2 regions of the Citrobacter werkmanii genome follow, and region 1 is predicted to be linked to the other one. Evidence: predicted binding sites of a transcription regulator. Region 1 holds the regulator's gene; the other holds the start of a gene.
What was found. The regulator Fur, encoded in region 1, represses iron uptake genes when iron is present. The targets are predictions, from matches to a motif close to ATAATAATGAGAACNACTATCAA.
Positions count from the first base shown of each region.

Region 2: the regulator Fur is predicted to act here: its motif matches at 4,325-4,347, upstream of sufA (Fe-S cluster assembly scaffold SufA).

Region 1 is NZ_CP044101.1:1,759,635-1,768,878, reverse strand. It holds gene pgm (phosphoglucomutase (alpha-D-glucose-1,6-bisphosphate-dependent)) at 1-433, opposite strand, end outside; gene seqA (replication initiation negative regulator SeqA) at 458-1,000, opposite strand; gene ybfF (esterase) at 1,194-1,967, shown strand; gene ybfE (LexA regulated protein) at 2,096-2,383, shown strand; gene fldA (flavodoxin FldA) at 2,539-3,069, shown strand; gene fur (ferric iron uptake transcriptional regulator) at 3,359-3,805, shown strand; gene tcuR (tricarballylate utilization LysR family transcriptional regulator TcuR) at 3,933-4,859, shown strand; gene tcuA (FAD-dependent tricarballylate dehydrogenase TcuA) at 4,957-6,360, shown strand; gene tcuB (tricarballylate utilization 4Fe-4S protein TcuB) at 6,347-7,486, shown strand; gene tcuC (MFS transporter) at 7,540-8,835, shown strand; gene chiQ (ChiQ/YbfN family lipoprotein) at 8,880-9,212, opposite strand.
Region 2 is NZ_CP044101.1:2,415,287-2,424,530, reverse strand. It holds gene sufS (cysteine desulfurase SufS) at 1-415, opposite strand, end outside; gene sufD (Fe-S cluster assembly protein SufD) at 412-1,683, opposite strand; gene sufC (Fe-S cluster assembly ATPase SufC) at 1,658-2,404, opposite strand; gene sufB (Fe-S cluster assembly protein SufB) at 2,421-3,908, opposite strand; gene sufA (Fe-S cluster assembly scaffold SufA) at 3,917-4,285, opposite strand; gene FOB24_RS12265 (autotransporter outer membrane beta-barrel domain-containing protein) at 4,687-8,205, opposite strand; gene FOB24_RS12260 (helix-turn-helix domain-containing protein) at 9,161-9,244, shown strand, end outside.

The DNA.
Region 1 (9,244 bases):
GCGTGATCACAATGCCATCAGCCAGCGGGCCGCCTTTTTTGTTGTGGACCAGGATGGCATTCGACACGGCAGGGGTTGGCGTAAAGCCGTTGTTTTCCTGCACGATGACATCAACGCCATTCGCCGCCAGCACTTCCAGCACAGAGATAAAAGCCGGTTCAGACAGCGCGTGGGTATCCTTGCCCACATAGCACGGGCCAGTAATCCCGTTTTTCGCACGTTCTTCAGCAATCGCCTGGGCGATAGCCAGAATATGCGGCTCGTTAAAACTATGACGACCTGCACTGCCGCGATGCCCGGACGTACCGAACTTGACGGCGTGCTCAGCGTTCCCTGCCGTTGGTTTCAGTACATAGTACTGTGCCGTCAGTTGGGCGACGTTAATCAAATCACTCTGTTGCGCAGGTTGACCTGCACGGTTGTGGATTGCCATTGCCTGGTCCTTCTAATGCAAGGATTAAATTGTTCCGCAAACCTTTTCAATCAATTCCGCAGGGAATTGCATTGACTGCATGATGTGCTCCACCATGCTGCATTTACGGCCGGTGTTGGTATTGGTGATCACCCAGTACGGCGTGCCTGGCACGTGTTTCGGTTTGGTTTGATTACCATTTTTCAGCAGCGTCTGTTCATCTGCCGCAAAATAAACGCGCGTCCGGCCATGCAACGAATCCGTTGCTTCGGCGAATGCGTTTTGATCCAGAGAATAGAGTGTAGACAGCACCAGCATAAAGCGATTTACTGCTTTCTTCTGTTCCGCATATTCATCGGACAACAGCAGTTCACGCATCGCGCGCACTTTATCTTTTACGGGGTTAACCGGCTTAGCTTCCACGACAGGTTGCACAGCGCGGACTTCTTTTACTACCGGAGTGACAGGCTGTGCTGCGGCGGAAAATTTCAACATACGCCGTAAAATGTCGGATGCGCTCTCGCCGATATGCTTGGTATGGCTGGCAATATAGCTATAGAGTTCATCATCAACTTCAATCGTTTTCATCTTAATCCAGTGCAGTGTTTAGCTGAATACAAGTTGTTGGGTTAACACGCGTAGTGTAAAGGCAAATCCCAACAGCGGATAGCGTCAAGCCTGGTGACTGATAAAACTCGGAGTAACCGTAGTTGTTGCAGCCCTGTGGCAGAATGGTCAACATGATACCCTAACCCGTGAGTGTGAAAAAAAGAACTTTGCCATGAAATTGAATATCCGAGCTCAATCTGCGCAAAACCTGCACAATAATTCTCCCATCGTCCTGGTTCACGGCCTGTTTGGTAGCCTGGATAACCTGGGGATCCTGGCACGCTCCCTGGTGGCCGATCACGATATCATCCAGGTTGATATGCGAAATCATGGCCTCTCGCCCCGATCGCCTGAAATGAATTATGCGGCCATGGCGCAAGACCTGGTGGATACGCTGGACGATCGACAGATCGAAAAAGCGATCTTTATTGGTCACTCGATGGGGGGAAAAGCCGTCATGGCGTTAACCGCGTTGGCCCCTGATCGTATTGATCGGCTGGTGGCTATTGATATTGCGCCGGTTGACTATCATGTGCGCCGTCACGATGAGATTTTTGCGGCAATCAATGCCGTAACCGAGGCACAAGCGTCCTCGCGCCAGCAGGCGGCAAGCGTCATGCGCCAGCATCTGCAAGAGGAAGGTGTTATTCAGTTTCTGCTGAAATCCTTTGTTGACGGCGAGTGGCGCTTTAACGTTCCCGTATTGTGGGATCAATATCCCAATATCGTCGGTTGGCAAACCCTCCCGGCATGGGAGCACCCGGCATTGTTTATTCCAGGCGGTAACTCCCCTTATGTCACCGAAGCGTATCGCGAGCAACTGCTGGCACAATTCCCGCAGGCTCGGGCGCACGTTATCGCAGGCGCGGGGCATTGGGTACATGCGGAAAAACCTGAAGCAGTGCTGCGGGCCATCCGTCGTTATCTGAACGAACCGGCTAACTGATTAAAAACTCAGCGTCCGTGCGCGATTACGCGCGTGGGCGTTGGCGTGCCTCTCCTGCTGATGTATTATGGCGCGCTATCCATCCGGGCGGACGCCTGGCTGATTGTTTCCCCGAAGTCACCAAGATCATGGCCAAAGAACAAACGGACCGTACGACATTAGATCTGTTCGCGCAGGAGCGTCGCCCGGGACGACCCAAAACTAATCCGCTCTCGCGTGATGAACAGTTACGTATAAATAAACGTAATCAGCTTAAACGTGACAAAGTTCGCGGGCTTAAGCGTGTCGAACTGAAACTGAACGCTGATGCCGTTGACGCGTTAAACGAGCTGGCCGAGGCGCGCAACATGAGTCGCAGTGAACTCATCGAAGAGATGCTGATGACCCAACTCACCGCATTGCGCGGTCAGGCATAGTCTGAATTTCTGCTCTAAATCATAAATCGTGTAGCACAGAGTGCAGTCCCGCGTGTTTGCTGTTTCCGCATGCCTGACTGTTCTGCTATGATTGCCCTTATCCGTGGGCAATGCGCCACCACCATTTCAATAAGTTTCAAGAGGTTATTTTACTCATGGCAATCACTGGCATCTTTTTCGGCAGCGACACCGGTAATACCGAAAACATCGCAAAAATGATTCAAAAACAGCTTGGTAAAGACGTTGCCGATGTACATGACATTGCAAAAAGCAGCAAAGAAGACCTGGAAGGGTATGACATTCTGCTGCTCGGCATTCCAACCTGGTACTACGGTGAAGCGCAGTGTGACTGGGACGATTTCTTCCCTACCCTCGAAGACATTGATTTTAACGGCAAACTGGTTGCATTGTTCGGCTGCGGCGACCAGGAAGATTACGCAGAATATTTCTGCGATGCGTTAGGCACAATTCGCGACATCATTGAGCCACGCGGCGCCACCATCGTCGGTCACTGGCCAACGGCGGGTTATCACTTTGAAGCGTCCAAAGGCCTGGCTGACGACGACCACTTTGTCGGTCTGGCTATCGATGAAGATCGCCAGCCGGAGCTGACCGCTGAACGCGTAGAAAAATGGGTTAAGCAGATCTCAGAAGAACTGCACCTCGACGAAATCATCAATGCCTGATTTCGCGCGGCGCAGATCCTCATCTGCGCCGCATCAATAGATAAAACCAATCAAAATAATTGCTACAAATTTGTAACTTTTCCGTCTGACCCTGTACAATGGCTGGATGCCAATCGGGTGTTGCACAGTGTGTTTGTCGGCGATACCACGTTTTGATTAACAATATATGCCAGAGACTTGCTGTTTTCATTTAACCATGGCAGTTCTATAATGATACGCAATTTCTCAAGTGCAATTTCTGTCACTTCTGTTAATGAAGTGAATCGTTTAGCTACAGGACAGATTCCGCATGACTGACAACAATACCGCATTAAAGAAGGCTGGCCTGAAAGTAACGCTTCCTCGTTTAAAAATTCTGGAAGTTCTTCAGGAACCGGATAACCATCACGTCAGTGCGGAAGACTTATACAAACGCCTGATCGATATGGGTGAAGAAATTGGTCTGGCGACCGTGTATCGTGTGCTGAACCAGTTTGATGATGCCGGTATCGTGACCCGCCACAATTTTGAAGGTGGTAAATCCGTCTTCGAACTGACTCAACAGCATCACCACGATCACCTCATTTGCCTCGACTGCGGCAAAGTGGTCGAGTTCAGCGATGATTCCATTGAAGCGCGTCAGCGTGAGATTGCGGCTAAACATGGTATTCGCTTAACCAACCATAGCCTCTATCTTTATGGCCACTGCGCCGAAGGCGATTGCCGCGAAGATGAGCATGCGCACGACGGCAAATAATGTGACGATTTCTGAAAAGCCAACCATCCGGTTGGCTTTTTTTATGGGCCAAATTTGACCATCCCCCTCTTCCTTCTACGTCAATGTTGCTTTAATGTAAAAATCAATTGCCATTCGGAGAGTTGAAATGGAACTTCGTCAACTACGCTATTTTGTGCGTATTGTAGAAACCGGCAGCATGGGTAGCGCGGCGCTCGATCTCAATATCGGTGTTTCGGCACTCAGTCAGCAAATGACGCGCCTGGAAAGCGAACTTGCTATTCGTCTGCTTCAACGCACCTCGCGCGGTGTGACGCCCACCAGCGCCGGACTGGCTTTTTACTCCCAGGCGCAGCTGGCGCTCCGGCATGCAGACGATGCAATCCTCGCCGCGCGCGAGGCCCGACTTTCCGGACACGTCAGCGTCGGTATGGCCCCCAGTACCGCTTCCGTTCTCGGCATGCCATTTATTCACGCCATGCGGGAAAGCTATGCTGATGTTCGCCTGCATGTGGTGGAAAGTCTCTCTGGCAACCTGGAACGAATGATTAATACCCGCCAGATTGATCTGGCTGTCGTGTTTCAAAAAGAAAAGATCCTGCGCTGGAGCGCCAGACCGATTCTTGAAGAACGGCTGTTTTTGATTGGGACCCATGCCCTATTGGCTGATATTGTCGACGACAATATTGCTCCAGCCCAACTGGCAAATATTCCATTGATCATGCCAAGCCCGGGACATGGTCTGCGCGGCAGGCTGGATGCCATCTGCCAGGAACACGCGCTAAATATTGAGATCGCTACTGAAATTGATGGTCTGGCGTTACTGATGCGCGCCGTACGCAGTGGCATTGGCGCCACTCTTCAGCCCGGTGCGGCGATCTCCCATCTCGATAAAGAAACTCTAAGAGTGATCGGCGTCTATAATCCGATACTTAGCCGCCCTAACTTTCTGGTCAGCCTCTCTGACGATGAACTTACCCCGGCAGGCCTTGCCGCCCGTGTGGTGCTGACGAAAGTTATGCATCAACTGGTGGAAGCAGGAAGCTGGCCTGGCGCTACTCTTTACAATAACTAAAGTACTGTTTAGCACCACATCATAGCGCCCGCACCAGCTGTGCGTATACATTTCAATTACAAATTTAACAAATAGTTAAATGGTAATGGAGTATACGATGGTTGATGTTCTGGTGATTGGTGGTGGTAATGCCGCGTTATGTGCTGCCTTGACCGCCCGGGAGCAAGGAGCTTCGGTACTCCTGCTCGAAGCGGCCCCCCGGGAATGGCGCGGAGGAAACTCCCAACACACGCGTAATTTACGTTGTATGCATGATGCGCCGCAGGATGTGCTGGTGGACAGCTATCCTGAAGAAGAATTCTGGCAAGATCTGTGGCGCGTCACGGAAGGGAATACCAACGAAGCGCTGGCGCGTCTGGTGATCCGTACCTCTTCACAATGCCGCGACTGGATGCGCCAGCACGGCGTTAACTTTCAGCCACCTCTCTCTGGCGCTTTACACGTGGCGCGAACCAACGCCTTTTTTATGGGCGGTGGAAAGGCCCTTGTGAATGCCTATTATCGCAGCGCAGAAAAGCTGGGAGTGCAGATCCGCTATAACACCCCGGTTCAGGCGCTTGAACTGCGTAATGGCGAGTTCGTGGCGGCGCTGGCAGGCGAAGAGCGCATCACCGCTAAATCCTGCGTGCTTGCCGCTGGCGGTTTTGAGTCTAACCGCGAATGGCTACGAGAAGCATGGGGAGAGAACAAGCGCGGCGAATGGCCAGCGGATAACTTCCTGATTCGCGGCACGCGCTTTAACCAGGGCGTACTGCTCAAATTTATGATGGATGCCGGAGCCGACATTATCGGCGATCCCTCCCAGTCACACTGCGTGGCCATTGATGCCAGAGCGCCATTATATGACGGCGGGATTTGCACCCGCGTGGACTGCGTCTCGCTCGGTATAGTGGTGAACCGGGACGCTGAGCGCTTTTATGATGAAGGTGAAGATTTCTGGCCCAAACGCTACGCCATCTGGGGACGTCTGGTCGCTCAACAGCCAGGGCAGATTGGCTACTCCATCATCGACAGTAAAGCTATTGGCCACTTTATGCCGCCGGTCTTTCCCGGCGCGCAGGCCAATACGTTGGCAGAGCTGGCTCTTCAGTTAGGACTGGATGCCGAACGTTTTACCCACACCGTGACGCAATACAACAACGCCTGCCAGCCAGGTCAGTTCGACCACACCGTTCTGGATAACTGCGCCACCAAAGATTTGCTACCCGCGAAAACGCACTGGGCGCGACCACTGGACCAGCCGCCATACTACGGCTATGCCCTGCGGCCAGGGATCACCTTCACTTATCTTGGGTTAAAAGTGAACGAACACGCCGCTGTGCATTTTGCCGGGCTTCCAAGCCGTAACCTGTTCGTCGCCGGAGAGATGATGGCGGGCAACGTGTTGGGCAAGGGCTACACCGCTGGCGTGGGGATGTCGATCGGCACCACCTTTGGCCGCATTGCCGGAAAAGAAGCCGCGCTGGCCGCACGTAAGGAGACACGTCATGAAGCAGCTTGAGAAACTGATCATCGAAGCGCAAATTATCACCGAACCGGAAGCTGAAGTTGAACGTGTGATGCAGGTGTGCAATGCCTGTCGCTATTGTGAAGGCTTTTGCGCCGTATTCCCGGCGATGACGCAACGTCTGGAATTCGGTAAAGCGGATATCAACTATCTGGCGAACTTGTGCCATAACTGCGGCGCTTGCCTGCACGCGTGTCAGTATGCCCCGCCTCATGAATTTGCCATCAACGTACCAAAGGCGATGGCGGAGGTCCGGCTCGAAACCTATCAGCATTATGCGCAACCCGCCGCCTTTGGCGCGCTTTATCGTCGCGCGGGCGTAACCGTGATGCTGGCGCTGGTTTTCGGTCTGATCCTGTTTTTACTCCTCGCTATAGGTTTGAAAGGTTCACTATTCCATCCTCCGCTGGCCGGGGATTTCTATCAAATTTTCCCGCATAACCTGCTGGCCTGGATGTTTGGTTCGGTCTTTATTCTGGCGATCGGTTTGCTGATGGCGGGCGTGATCCGCTTCTGGCGCGAGATCTCTCCGGGTATGCCGCGTTCCGCCGAGATTGCTGAAGCCTCACACGATGCGCTGACGCTGAAATATCTCGATGGTGGCCACGGCAAAGGTTGTAACGAAGCGGATGATGCTTTCACCCTGATGCGCCGCCGTTTCCACCACTTTACCTTCTACGGTTTTATGCTCTGCTTTGCCGCCACCGTGGTGGCTACAGGCTATCACTACTTTGCAGGCATAGAAGCGCCCTACCCGTTCTTCAGCGTTCCGGTGATGCTGGGCACGCTGGGCGGAATTGGTCTGGTTGTCGGCCCGGCTGGCTTGCTATGGCTGAATCTTAAACGCTCACCGCTACACGGCGACGCACGGCAAAAACCGATGGATCGCGGTTTTATTTTGCTGCTGCTGCTGACCAGTCTGACCGGTCTGGCGCTGCTGGCGGGAAGAGACACCTCATGGATGGCTATTTTACTGGCTATTCATCTCGGCGTGGTCATGGCGCTTTTTCTGACCATTCCTTACGGAAAATTTGCCCACGGATTTTACCGCTGCGCAGCCTTACTCAAGTGGGCGATTGAGAAACGGCGCGGCAAACAAGCGGGGGTCACAAGCGACTAACCCGCAAACTCTTACCTCTATAAATATTATGATAAGACAGTGGAGCAACCCTAATGACACAACAACCATCGCGCGCCGGAACTTTCGGCGCAATACTGCGGGTAACCAGCGGTAATTTTCTCGAACAGTTCGACTTTTTTCTGTTCGGGTTTTACGCCACCTATATCGCAAAGACGTTCTTCCCCGCGGAGAGTGAATTTGCCGGGCTCATGTTGACCTTTGCGGTTTTCGGTTCGGGTTTTTTAATGCGGCCCGTTGGCGCAATCGTGCTGGGTGCTTACATCGACAGAATTGGTCGCCGTAAAGGACTGATGGTGACGCTGGCGATCATGGGCTGCGGTACCCTGCTGATTGCCCTGGTTCCCGGTTATCAAAGCATTGGCCTGCTGGCCCCTGTGCTGGTATTAGTCGGTCGATTATTGCAAGGCTTCTCTGCGGGCGTAGAGCTGGGAGGCGTTTCGGTTTATCTTTCTGAAATCGCCACGCCTGGCAATAAAGGTTTCTACACCAGTTGGCAGTCCGCCAGCCAACAGGTCGCCATTGTGGTGGCGGCGCTGATTGGCTACGCTCTGAATGCCACACTGGGGCACGATGAGATCTCTGAATGGGGCTGGCGCATTCCGTTTTTTATTGGTTGTATGATTATTCCGTTGATCTTCGTCCTGCGCCGTTCGCTTCAGGAAACAGACGCATTTTTACAACGTACGCACCGTCCCGACACCAGGGAAATTTTCACCACTATCATCAAAAACTGGCGTCTGATCGCTGCGGGTACGCTGCTGGTAGCGATGACCACCACGACGTTTTACTTTATTACCGTCTACACCCCAACCTACGGCAGGGCCGTACTCCACCTGAGCGCGCGCGATAGCCTGGTAGTCACCATGCTGGTCGGTATTTCTAACTTTATTTGGCTGCCGATTGGCGGAGCGATATCTGACCGAATTGGTCGTCGTCCGGTATTGATGGGGATTACCGTACTCGCACTGCTTACCACCTGGCCGGTAATGCACTGGCTCACCGCCGCGCCAGACTTCATGCGCATGACGCTGGTCCTGCTTTGGTTCTCGTTCTTTTTTGGCATGTACAACGGGGCAATGGTCGCGGCACTCACCGAGGTGATGCCTGTCTATGTCCGTACGGTGGGCTTTTCACTGGCATTCAGTCTTGCCACGGCGATTTTTGGCGGCCTTACACCAGTCATATCCACGGCGCTGGTCCAGCTAACCGGGGATAAAAGCTCACCTGGATGGTGGCTGATGTGCGCAGCACTTTGTGGACTCGCCGCCACGGCAATGCTGTTTGTCCGACTGAGTCGGGGCTATCAACCAGTGGAACATAAGCTCTGAAAAGCAAACGGGCGGAAAATTCTCCGCCCGTAGCATTTTTCGAATTACTGCGCAGCGTTCTTGCTACGAATTTCCTGCCAGACCTTGTCACAATCAGCATTAACGGACTGATCGTTACCCGTGCGCGTGGCCTGGATACACTGCTGATAATCCAGTACGCGTACGCTTTCTTCATTAGCAAACTGCTGGTGCTGCTTTTCTTTCTTCAACACATTCAGCACGCTTTGGCAGGCTTCAATTTTCTCCGGCGATCCTTGCGCGGTGTTAATACACGCGCTGTAGGCTTCTTTCAGGCGACTGTCTTCTTTCGGCGAAGGGGATTGCGCACAAGCCACCAGCCCTGATGCCATAATGGCGATGAGTATCAGTTTTTTCATAGCACTTTCCTCAACGGAGCGGCAGACGTCTG
Region 2 (9,244 bases), 660 kb from region 1:
CGCCCACGCGGGCGCATAGCATTTGCCAGGGAACAATGTTGGCATGATGCTCCATTTCGCTGATGATGATGTTATCGCCAGTCCTGACATTGCTGTTGCCCCAACTGTTCGCCACCAGGTTAATGCCTTCCGTGGTACCGCGAACGAACACCAGCTCTTCAGCGGAACGAGCGTTAATAAACAACGAGGCGAGCTTGCGCACATTCTCCATTTTTTCCGTGGCCTGCGCGCTCAGCGTATGGATACCACGGTGAACCGCCGCATAGCCGTGACGGTAAAACTCGGCTTCGGCATCGATCACCTGATTAGGCTTTTGCGCGCTGGCGGCGCTGTCCAGATACGCCAGCGGTAAACCGTTCACTTCACGCGTCAGGACCGGAAAATCAGCCCGCACTTTTTCAATGGGAAATGTCATGCTACGCCTCCCGGCAGGCGGTGAGCGATCCGCGCCAGTACCAGTTGTTTAAGCGTTTCATCGCGCAGGGCTTCCGTCAGCTCAGCGGCAAACGCATAGAGAATCATCTGTTGAGCATCCTGCTGACCGATCCCGCGCGAACGCAGATAGAACATCTGCTCGTCGTCAATCCGCCCTACCGTCGCCCCGTGACTGCATTTCACGTCGTCGGCATAAATTTCGAGCTGAGGCTTGGTGTCCACTTCCGCCAGTTTTCCGAGCAGTAAATTGTTATTGGTCATCTGACCGTCGGTTTTAATGGCGTGTTGAGCGACGTTGATCAGGCCATTGAACACCGCCCGCCCCTTATCGCTGACAATCGTTTTATGCAACTGGCGGCTGTTGCAATAGCCCTTGTTGTGCGCAAGCCAGGTCCGAGTGTCACAAACTTCGTTTTTCACCGGCATCGCCAGGCTGTTAAGGCGCAGCGTGGTATTTTCGCCGTTGAGCTGGGTACTGGTGTTATGGCGTAACACGGCATCACCCAGCAAGAAACTTTGGCTGACTGCCGAGGCATCTGCACTCAACTGAATATCATTATGGGCAAAGTGGTGGCTGAGCGAATTCTCAAACGCCAGTTTAATGTGGTGCAAATGTGCATTGGCCGCGACGTTCATCGTTAAGCGCGCCCCGGTAAAATGGCGAAGCTCGCTGAGACTGACATAATGCTCAATAACGGTGGCTTCTGCGCCTTCCGCCAGATCCAGATGGTGACGATAATGCGCCGTATTCACCGCATCGCCCGTCGCTCCCTGGGTAATGTGTAGCAGCAGCAGCGGTTTCGCTGGTCGCTGGTTACGCTTGACCAAAATGTGCGTTACGCTCCGGGACAGGCTTTCGGTCAGATGCAGAAATACTTCCGGCTGGATAGCCGCAGGCAGCATCTGACGCTCATCATTAACGGTAATATCAAATCCGCTACCTTCCACGCTGTCGCTGAGCGTTGGACAAAATTTCCCGTCGACAAACACCAACCGTACCGCATCAATCGCTGGTGCCAGCGCTTCAAACTGGGCTGGCGTTAGCGCGGAGATATTGCTGACGAACCGGCTGTTGGTTAATCCCTCCAGAGGCGTGTATTTCCAGTCCTCATGCTTACGCGTTGGCAGCCCCAGACGCAGCAGCTGTTGCAGATGCTGTTGCGCATAGTGCGAACGGGTCTCCCCTTGGGTCTCAAACAGATGGTGCCACTGTTGCAGCACGTTACTGCTGTTCGCTAAGCCAGCCATATCCTTGCTCCTCCAGTTGTTTGACCAGCGTGAAATCGCCGGACTTCACAATTCGCCCCTGGTAGAGAACGTGAACATAATCGGGTTTGATATAGTCCAGGATGCGCTGATAGTGAGTGACGATAATGAATGAGCGTTTCCCGTCGCGCAGCGAGTTCACGCCATCGGCGACGATTTTCAGCGCATCGATATCCAGCCCGGAGTCTGACTCATCGAGAATGCACAACTGAGGCTCCAGCACCGCCATTTGCAGAATGTCATTCCGCTTTTTCTCACCGCCAGAGAAACCGACGTTTACCGAACGCGTCAGTAAGTCTTCCGGCATCTTCAGCAGCGCGATTTTTTCTTCCATCAGATCCTGGAAGTCGAACCTGTCCAGCGACTCCTCCCCACGATAACTGCGCACCGCATTCAGCGCCGTTTGCAGGAAAAACTGATTACTGACGCCGGGAATTTCTACCGGATACTGAAATGCCATAAAGATCCCTTCACCGGCCCGGTCTTCCGGCGACAGTTCCAGTAAATCCTTACCGTTAAATTCAACCGTCCCGCCAGTGACTTCGTAATCTTCACGTCCGGCGAGCGTGGCGGACAGCGTACTTTTCCCGGAACCGTTCGGCCCCATAATGGCATGGACTTCTCCGGGACGAATCTCAAGGCTGAGCCCACGCAGAATCGCCTTATCTTCGACACTGACCTGTAAATCTTTAATGCTTAACATGTGCTTTCCTTAAATTTTAACCGACGCTGTGTTCAAGACTTATGGCGAGAAGTTTTTGCGCTTCCACCGCAAATTCCAGCGGCAGTTCAGAGAACACGTCTTTACAGAAACCGTTGACGATCATCGAAATGGCATCCTCTTCGCTGATGCCGCGTTGCAGACAGTAAAACAGCTGCTCTTCACCGATGCGTGACGTCGTGGCTTCGTGCTCAAGCTGGGCGCTGTTGTTTCGACACTCGACATACGGGAAGGTATGCGCCCCGCAGTCCGCCCCGATCAACATGGAGTCGCATTGGGTATAGTTACGCGCGTTGGTGGCGGTCGGCATGATTTTTACCAGGCCGCGATAGCTGTTCTGACTCTGACCGGCGGAGATCCCTTTCGAGATGATGGTCGATTTGGTGTTCTTGCCAATGTGGATCATCTTGGTGCCGGTATCGGCCTGCTGGTGACCGCTGGTCAGCGCGACGGAGTAGAATTCACCGATAGAGTTATCGCCACGCAGAATGCAGCTTGGGTATTTCCAGGTAATGGCCGAGCCGGTTTCCGACTGCGTCCACGACATTTTGCTGTTTTCGCCTTCGCACAGCGCGCGCTTGGTGACGAAGTTCAAAATGCCGCCGGTATTACCATCACCGGGGAACCAGTTTTGCACCGTCGAGTATTTCACTTCAGCATCTTTATGGATGATAACTTCCACCACCGCCGCATGTAGCTGGTAGCTGTCGCGTACCGGAGCTGAACAACCTTCGATATAACTGACGTAGCTGCCCTCATCCGCAATCAGAATAGTGCGTTCAAACTGCCCGGTCTTTTCGGCATTAATCCGGAAGTAGGTCGAGAGTTCCATGGGACAACGCACGCCTTTCGGCACATAAATAAAAGTGCCATCAGATGCCACTGCGGCATTCAGCGCGGCGAAGAAATTATCATTACCCGGAACGACGGTTCCCAGATACTGTTTCACCAGCTCGGGATGGTCATGAATCGCCTCACCGAACGAACAGAAAATAATGCCCTGCTCTGCCAGCTTGTCACGGTAGGTGGTGGCTACCGACACCGAGTCAAAAATGGCGTCGACCGCCACCTCTTTTCCTTCACGGACCGGCACCCCTAGCTGTGCAAAGGCGTCTTCTACCTCTTTGCTTAAAAAGGCATTCGCCCCTGTTTGCTGAACAGCCCCCGGTTCAGAAGCACAGGTTTCATCACAATTGCCGCAGGACGGCGCAGAGTAATAGCTGTAATCCTGATAATTCAGCTTGTCGTAGTGCGCTTTGAGCCAGTGCGGCTCTTCCATGGTGAGCCATGCGTTAAAGGCATTCAGGCGAAACTCCAGCATCCAGTCGGGTTCATTACGTTTTGCCGAAATCGCGCGCACAACGTCTTCATTGATCCCTTTTGCCAGCTCATCGGTTTGCAGTTGGGTGAAGAAGCCCTCTTTATAATTGAGGTGCCCGCCAGCCCAGGTGTTGACATCATCAGTTGCTTCAGTATTACGAGACATAGTACCGCCTATACCCCAAAACTTTCGCCACAGCCGCATTCGTTCTGGGCTTTCGGGTTATGAAATTTAAATAACTGATTTAATCCTTCGCGAACGAAATCGACTTCCGTCCCGTCGATAAACGGCATCGCCTGTAACGGCACATAAAGTCTGGCGCCATCCGATTCATACAGCAGATCGTCTTTTTCCGGCTCACGGACGGTGTCCAGCACGTAGCCGAATCCCGCGCATCCGGTTTGTTTCACACCTAAACGCACGCCCAACATACCGGGTTGTTTTGCCACCAGTTCGCGGATGTGCGCCACAGCTGCTGGCGTTAACGTCAAACCACGCCATGCGAAATCGTCCGGGTTAAATGTTCCTGAATGCAATTCCATAGGGTTACCTCGAGTCATTAGCTTTCAAGCTATAACACCATGTTAGTGATAATGATTATCACTTCAACCCCTCAACAGCAGGGGCATTCGGGTTAATCGCCATTTTTGGCTACTTTTAATAAGCATAGACCCTGCAGCGCGGGTTATCAGAGATGGATTATTTTCTTCAATACATTGATTAATAATGGATTATGAAAATCCAATCGTTCAGGCAGGTCAAACGCCAAAAGATGTATAGGTAATACCTATTTAAGGGATTGGTTTTAAAATCTGAATAAAATCATGCAATTATTGTATAATCAGGGACTTAATACTTGCATATTACAAAACGTATTGATTTACAGGCATATTACTTACGTTAATAAAAAAGCGGTAAGCATAACCTTACCGCCCTTTAACTATTACCAGTTAACCCGAATTCCCAGGTTGCCAGCAAAACCATGCATATTACCTTCAAAATCATGCTGATATTTCATATCTGCATATAGTGAAGCATTTTTAGTAATATCACCGGTAAAACCACCGCCCACTTCATACCATTGGTCTGAATAATCTTGATTAAATTTCACCGAGCTCACCGTTACATCTGGCGAACGACCAATATTAGTCAGGACATTTGCAGTTAAATATGGATGAGCTTTAGATGTTTTAACACTATCATAACCCAGACGTCCTCCGATACGAGCAAGGCCCGAGTTATCAGACGTTGATTTAACGTAGGCAACGCCATCGTTTGTCGCATCTAAGTGAAGGTATTGATACATAAGTTGAACTTGAGGTTCCAGATATAACCCATTAGCATATTTGAATGGCTTACCTGCCTCTACGGATAGAGTTATGCCATCACCATCCTGAGTGGCATCATTACCGTAAATACTATTATATTCATTACGATAGTGAGTATACTGAGCCACAGTATCTACATATACGTCATTTGAAAAATATGAGGTGTAATATGCCCCTACACCGTAACCTTTGGAATTGATCTTACCTGTCGTTGTCGATCTGCCTTGATACATTCCACGAACAGAATCTTTAGCAGACGTGCTAACTTGTCCGAAAGTAGCAAATACGCCACTATGTACTCTGGTGCCATCTTCTTCAAAGTTGTTATAAAGATCGCCGCCAAGCTGAGCAAACCAGGTGTCGGCGTCATAGTTAAAACGATCTGCATTAGATTTTGTTTCACCGCCGCCAATACGTCCCCAGGCCCCCTGAGGCATATTACTTTCTTTCTTAATATTTTCCTGTTCACCGACCCTTTCATGCAAAGTACCAACGGTCTGATAGCCATACATACGGTTTAAGTATGGGGCGATAACGTAACCAGGTACTGATGGGTTATATGATGGTTCCGATGTTGGGGCCGGGGCCGGAGTCGGATTTGGCGTCGGCTCCGGGGTTGGGTTTGGCGTCGGATTTGGCGTCGGCTCAGGGGTTGGATTCGGCGTCGGCTCCTCGGTCGGTTCTGGGGTAGGCTCTAAAGTCGAGCGCAAATACCATCCATTTCCGGATTGGCCGCCGTTATACGCCAGATATTCATAAGCGCCTGCGACAACAGGTTTTGATAGCGTTACCGAGCTCGTATCCTGACCACTGATAGAAGCAAGTTTAATACCATCGTTTACCGTGAGCGCCCCCGCTCCACCAATCTGATTGATATTAATCGTATGGCTACCGGCAGCATCACCATTAACTACAATTCTGTCAGAAACTGTATTAGCGTCGCCTTCATTAAGAACCGTATTAAAAGTTATCGTTCCATTATTTCCGGAGAATGAATTCGTCGTGATGGTCTTAACATCATTAACGCCACTGCTTTGAAAGTTAATCAAAGCACTATTTAAGGTAATAGCCGCAGAATTTGAATCGCCCGTCACATTCCACTGGCTTCCATTGGCAATGTTTAGATTTGTCATATCAACAGCTTTACCTGTCCAGACAGAGCCATTGTTAAGCGAAAGCGAAGCCGTCGATGATGAGGTGTTAATTGCATCCCCCGACACAACAGAGTTAGCATCGGCATTGACTTCTAACGCCGCTGCCCCCGTGTTTTGAATAAACACGCCGTTATTAACGGTGGAATTAACCTCATTTAACTGGATGGTCCCATTGCCTTCTATAGCGTAGATAGACTCACCGGCAAGAGATGATAATTCACCGCCAGTCATTGAAAGCGTCGACACGCCGCGATTCTGCAAAATTGCCGGGCTTTGGATGCTATTAGTCGTATTTACTGTTGTATTAGTAAGAACGACATCCCCACCCTCAAGAGAAACACCTGGCGAATAGTTACCTTTCGTCTCTAACGCACTATCCGTGACGTTAATCTTGCCACCAGATACCGCCCGTACCGCCGCTGAAATATGATTCTCGGTAAGTATATTTGAGTTACTAATATTGGCGATGGCACCATCCCTCGTCATAACGCCTGCAGCGGATGAATTTTTTGTGTTTATATTGCTATCAACAACGTTCAGGGTAGCCCCTTCTTTTATCGCGTATGCACCAAGCGCACCCACTCCAGCAGTTGAAATGTTAGTATTGGTGAGCGAGATGCTTGTCGGATTATTCAAATCACCGCTGCCATCTACATAGGCGCCATGAATGTTTGCACCTGTCGTGTTGATATTTATGGCATCTGTACCCTGGATTGAGACACTGCTTGCGGATGCAGCATAAATCGCAGATGTTGTGAAGATGGATGATGATGAATTCTTTTCGATGGTGCCAGTACCTGACAATGTGATTGTACTGCTGTCTGTAGCAGATATAGCAGAAGCATCATCGCCAGTACTCACAATATTGAACCGATCGCGAACGTCAACGTTACTATTATCTTGAGCAACTATCGCTGAAGAACCACTTCCGGTGGAATTAACACTTAACAGCCCCTGTGAGCTAACGTTGCCTGAACTCGTGGCATAGATGCCAAAAGATTCGTCGCCTGTCGTGTTGATTGAAACTCCATTGAGCTGTGAATCACCGCCAGCGATAACTGAAATACCGTTTGCAGTCGCCCCACTGGTCGTAATGGATGAATTTTGTATCACACCTGCACTATTGCTGCCGAGGAACTTAATACCATCGGCATCTGTCCCGGAGGTCGTTACGGTCGAGTCACTAAGTAAAAAATCATCCCCAACAAATACCCCATTTGCATTTGCACCCGATGTGGAGATAGCTAAGTTGCTTCCATGGACGGAAGTCCCCACTCCGTTAGCATCCATTGAGATACCATGCGCAGTATCGCCAACGGTTTTAATATTTAATTTAGAGGATGAGGTGCCATTAAGCTCGATACTGGCCCCATTTGATGCATTCACTGCAGACGAATTGACTCCTCCACCAGAAGGTAAAAGAGAGGATGTCTGAATCAAGCCTCCGGCATTAACAATTACACTGGTTCCGTTTCCGCTAGCTTCTATTGCGCTATATGGGCCATTGGCAGATGCATCGTTGTTAGCCGTTACGTTTAACGTCCCGGCGGAAACATCAACTTTGCCGCCGTTTAAGGCATATATTCCATACGAACTTCCATTTGCTGTGATGTTAAGGTCCCCCTGGCTTGTTACCGAAGAACCTGTACCATCCACTTTAATTCCGGATGAATCGCCGCCAGAAGTCGTAATAGTTGAAACGCCGTTGAGATTAACCGTCCCGCCAGATTGAGCAAGAACGCCCTCAGAGTTACCTCCGGTCGTGACAATATTTAATGCCCCAGGCGAAGTAATTGTTCCTGCATTCAAAGCAAATAACTCTGGAGTATCAGAAGTACTGCTTGACGATGAATAGCCTGCAGGCACATTAGTTGATGTGTTATCGGCTATCGTTTGCGCCTTAGCGATCTCAGTTGATGTTGAGAATAGAAGACCAATCATTATTGATACTTTTGATAACCTGGTGTTTAAGCAAGACATCGACGCTCCTTAATTCCCATATCTCTAAAACCCCACTACGTTTGCAGTGAAGTTCATTTTCTTAAGAGGTGTAATTACTTGAACGATCCTGGAGAATAGTAATAGCTCATGGCATAACTAAGTTATGTATAGCCCCATGATTTAGAAACATCAAGTTACACAGTTTTACGCCACGAGTATACCCTGGTTATTAAAGCTATCAATTTCCAACCAGCATGAAAAATCCTAAACTTTTTAATGCGGCAAATAGGTTCAGATTTAATATCCTGTTGTTTTATATCTATTACTTTCCTTTACATCCTTATCCTTGTCGTCCTGTTTTCGTTTTTATCTTGTCCTGACATACATAACAGACACCGTAACTAACATTTCTTTGACCGGCAGACCAGGTATATATTAACCATTTGATATATATGAAATTCCCCAGCCCACCGCTAACCGCATATTCCTGTTTATAACGATGCAGTCGCGAACAGGATCGTCGTCAATAAGTAATACGTTTGAAATTCTGCAGGCATTACGGCGCATTGCAACGTAACTCCCGATTTAATAACGGAATAAATTATTTCTCGCTTAACGAATTGCCTCTCGCCCCTCTCGTTATGTAAATTTATGTAAAGAGAAGATTCAAATGACACAATCAGGAATAGAACACATAAGAACCTTGTGGATATATAATTCACAAAATAGAGAGAGGACAGAACATTAGACCAGACATAAACGCAAAACCAAGATTAAAATATCAAAAAAACGGGCCAGTACAAATGCTTGAACCACAAAACGACCTTATATTACATAATAATTTCATTTAATTTCATTAAGTTACCATTTCAATATGGAATTAATTATTTTCCCATATTGCAAGGAAAGTATTCCCCATGTGAATATACTTACATCGTGAGTACTCATTGAACATTGATACTAAAATTCCACTTTTATGATGAGAATCCTGCGTATGATGAAGCCAAATGATGAAATGAAGTTAATTATCTCCAAATGGTTATCATCCGGTGCCGCGCGTATCATAATAAAAAGCGAA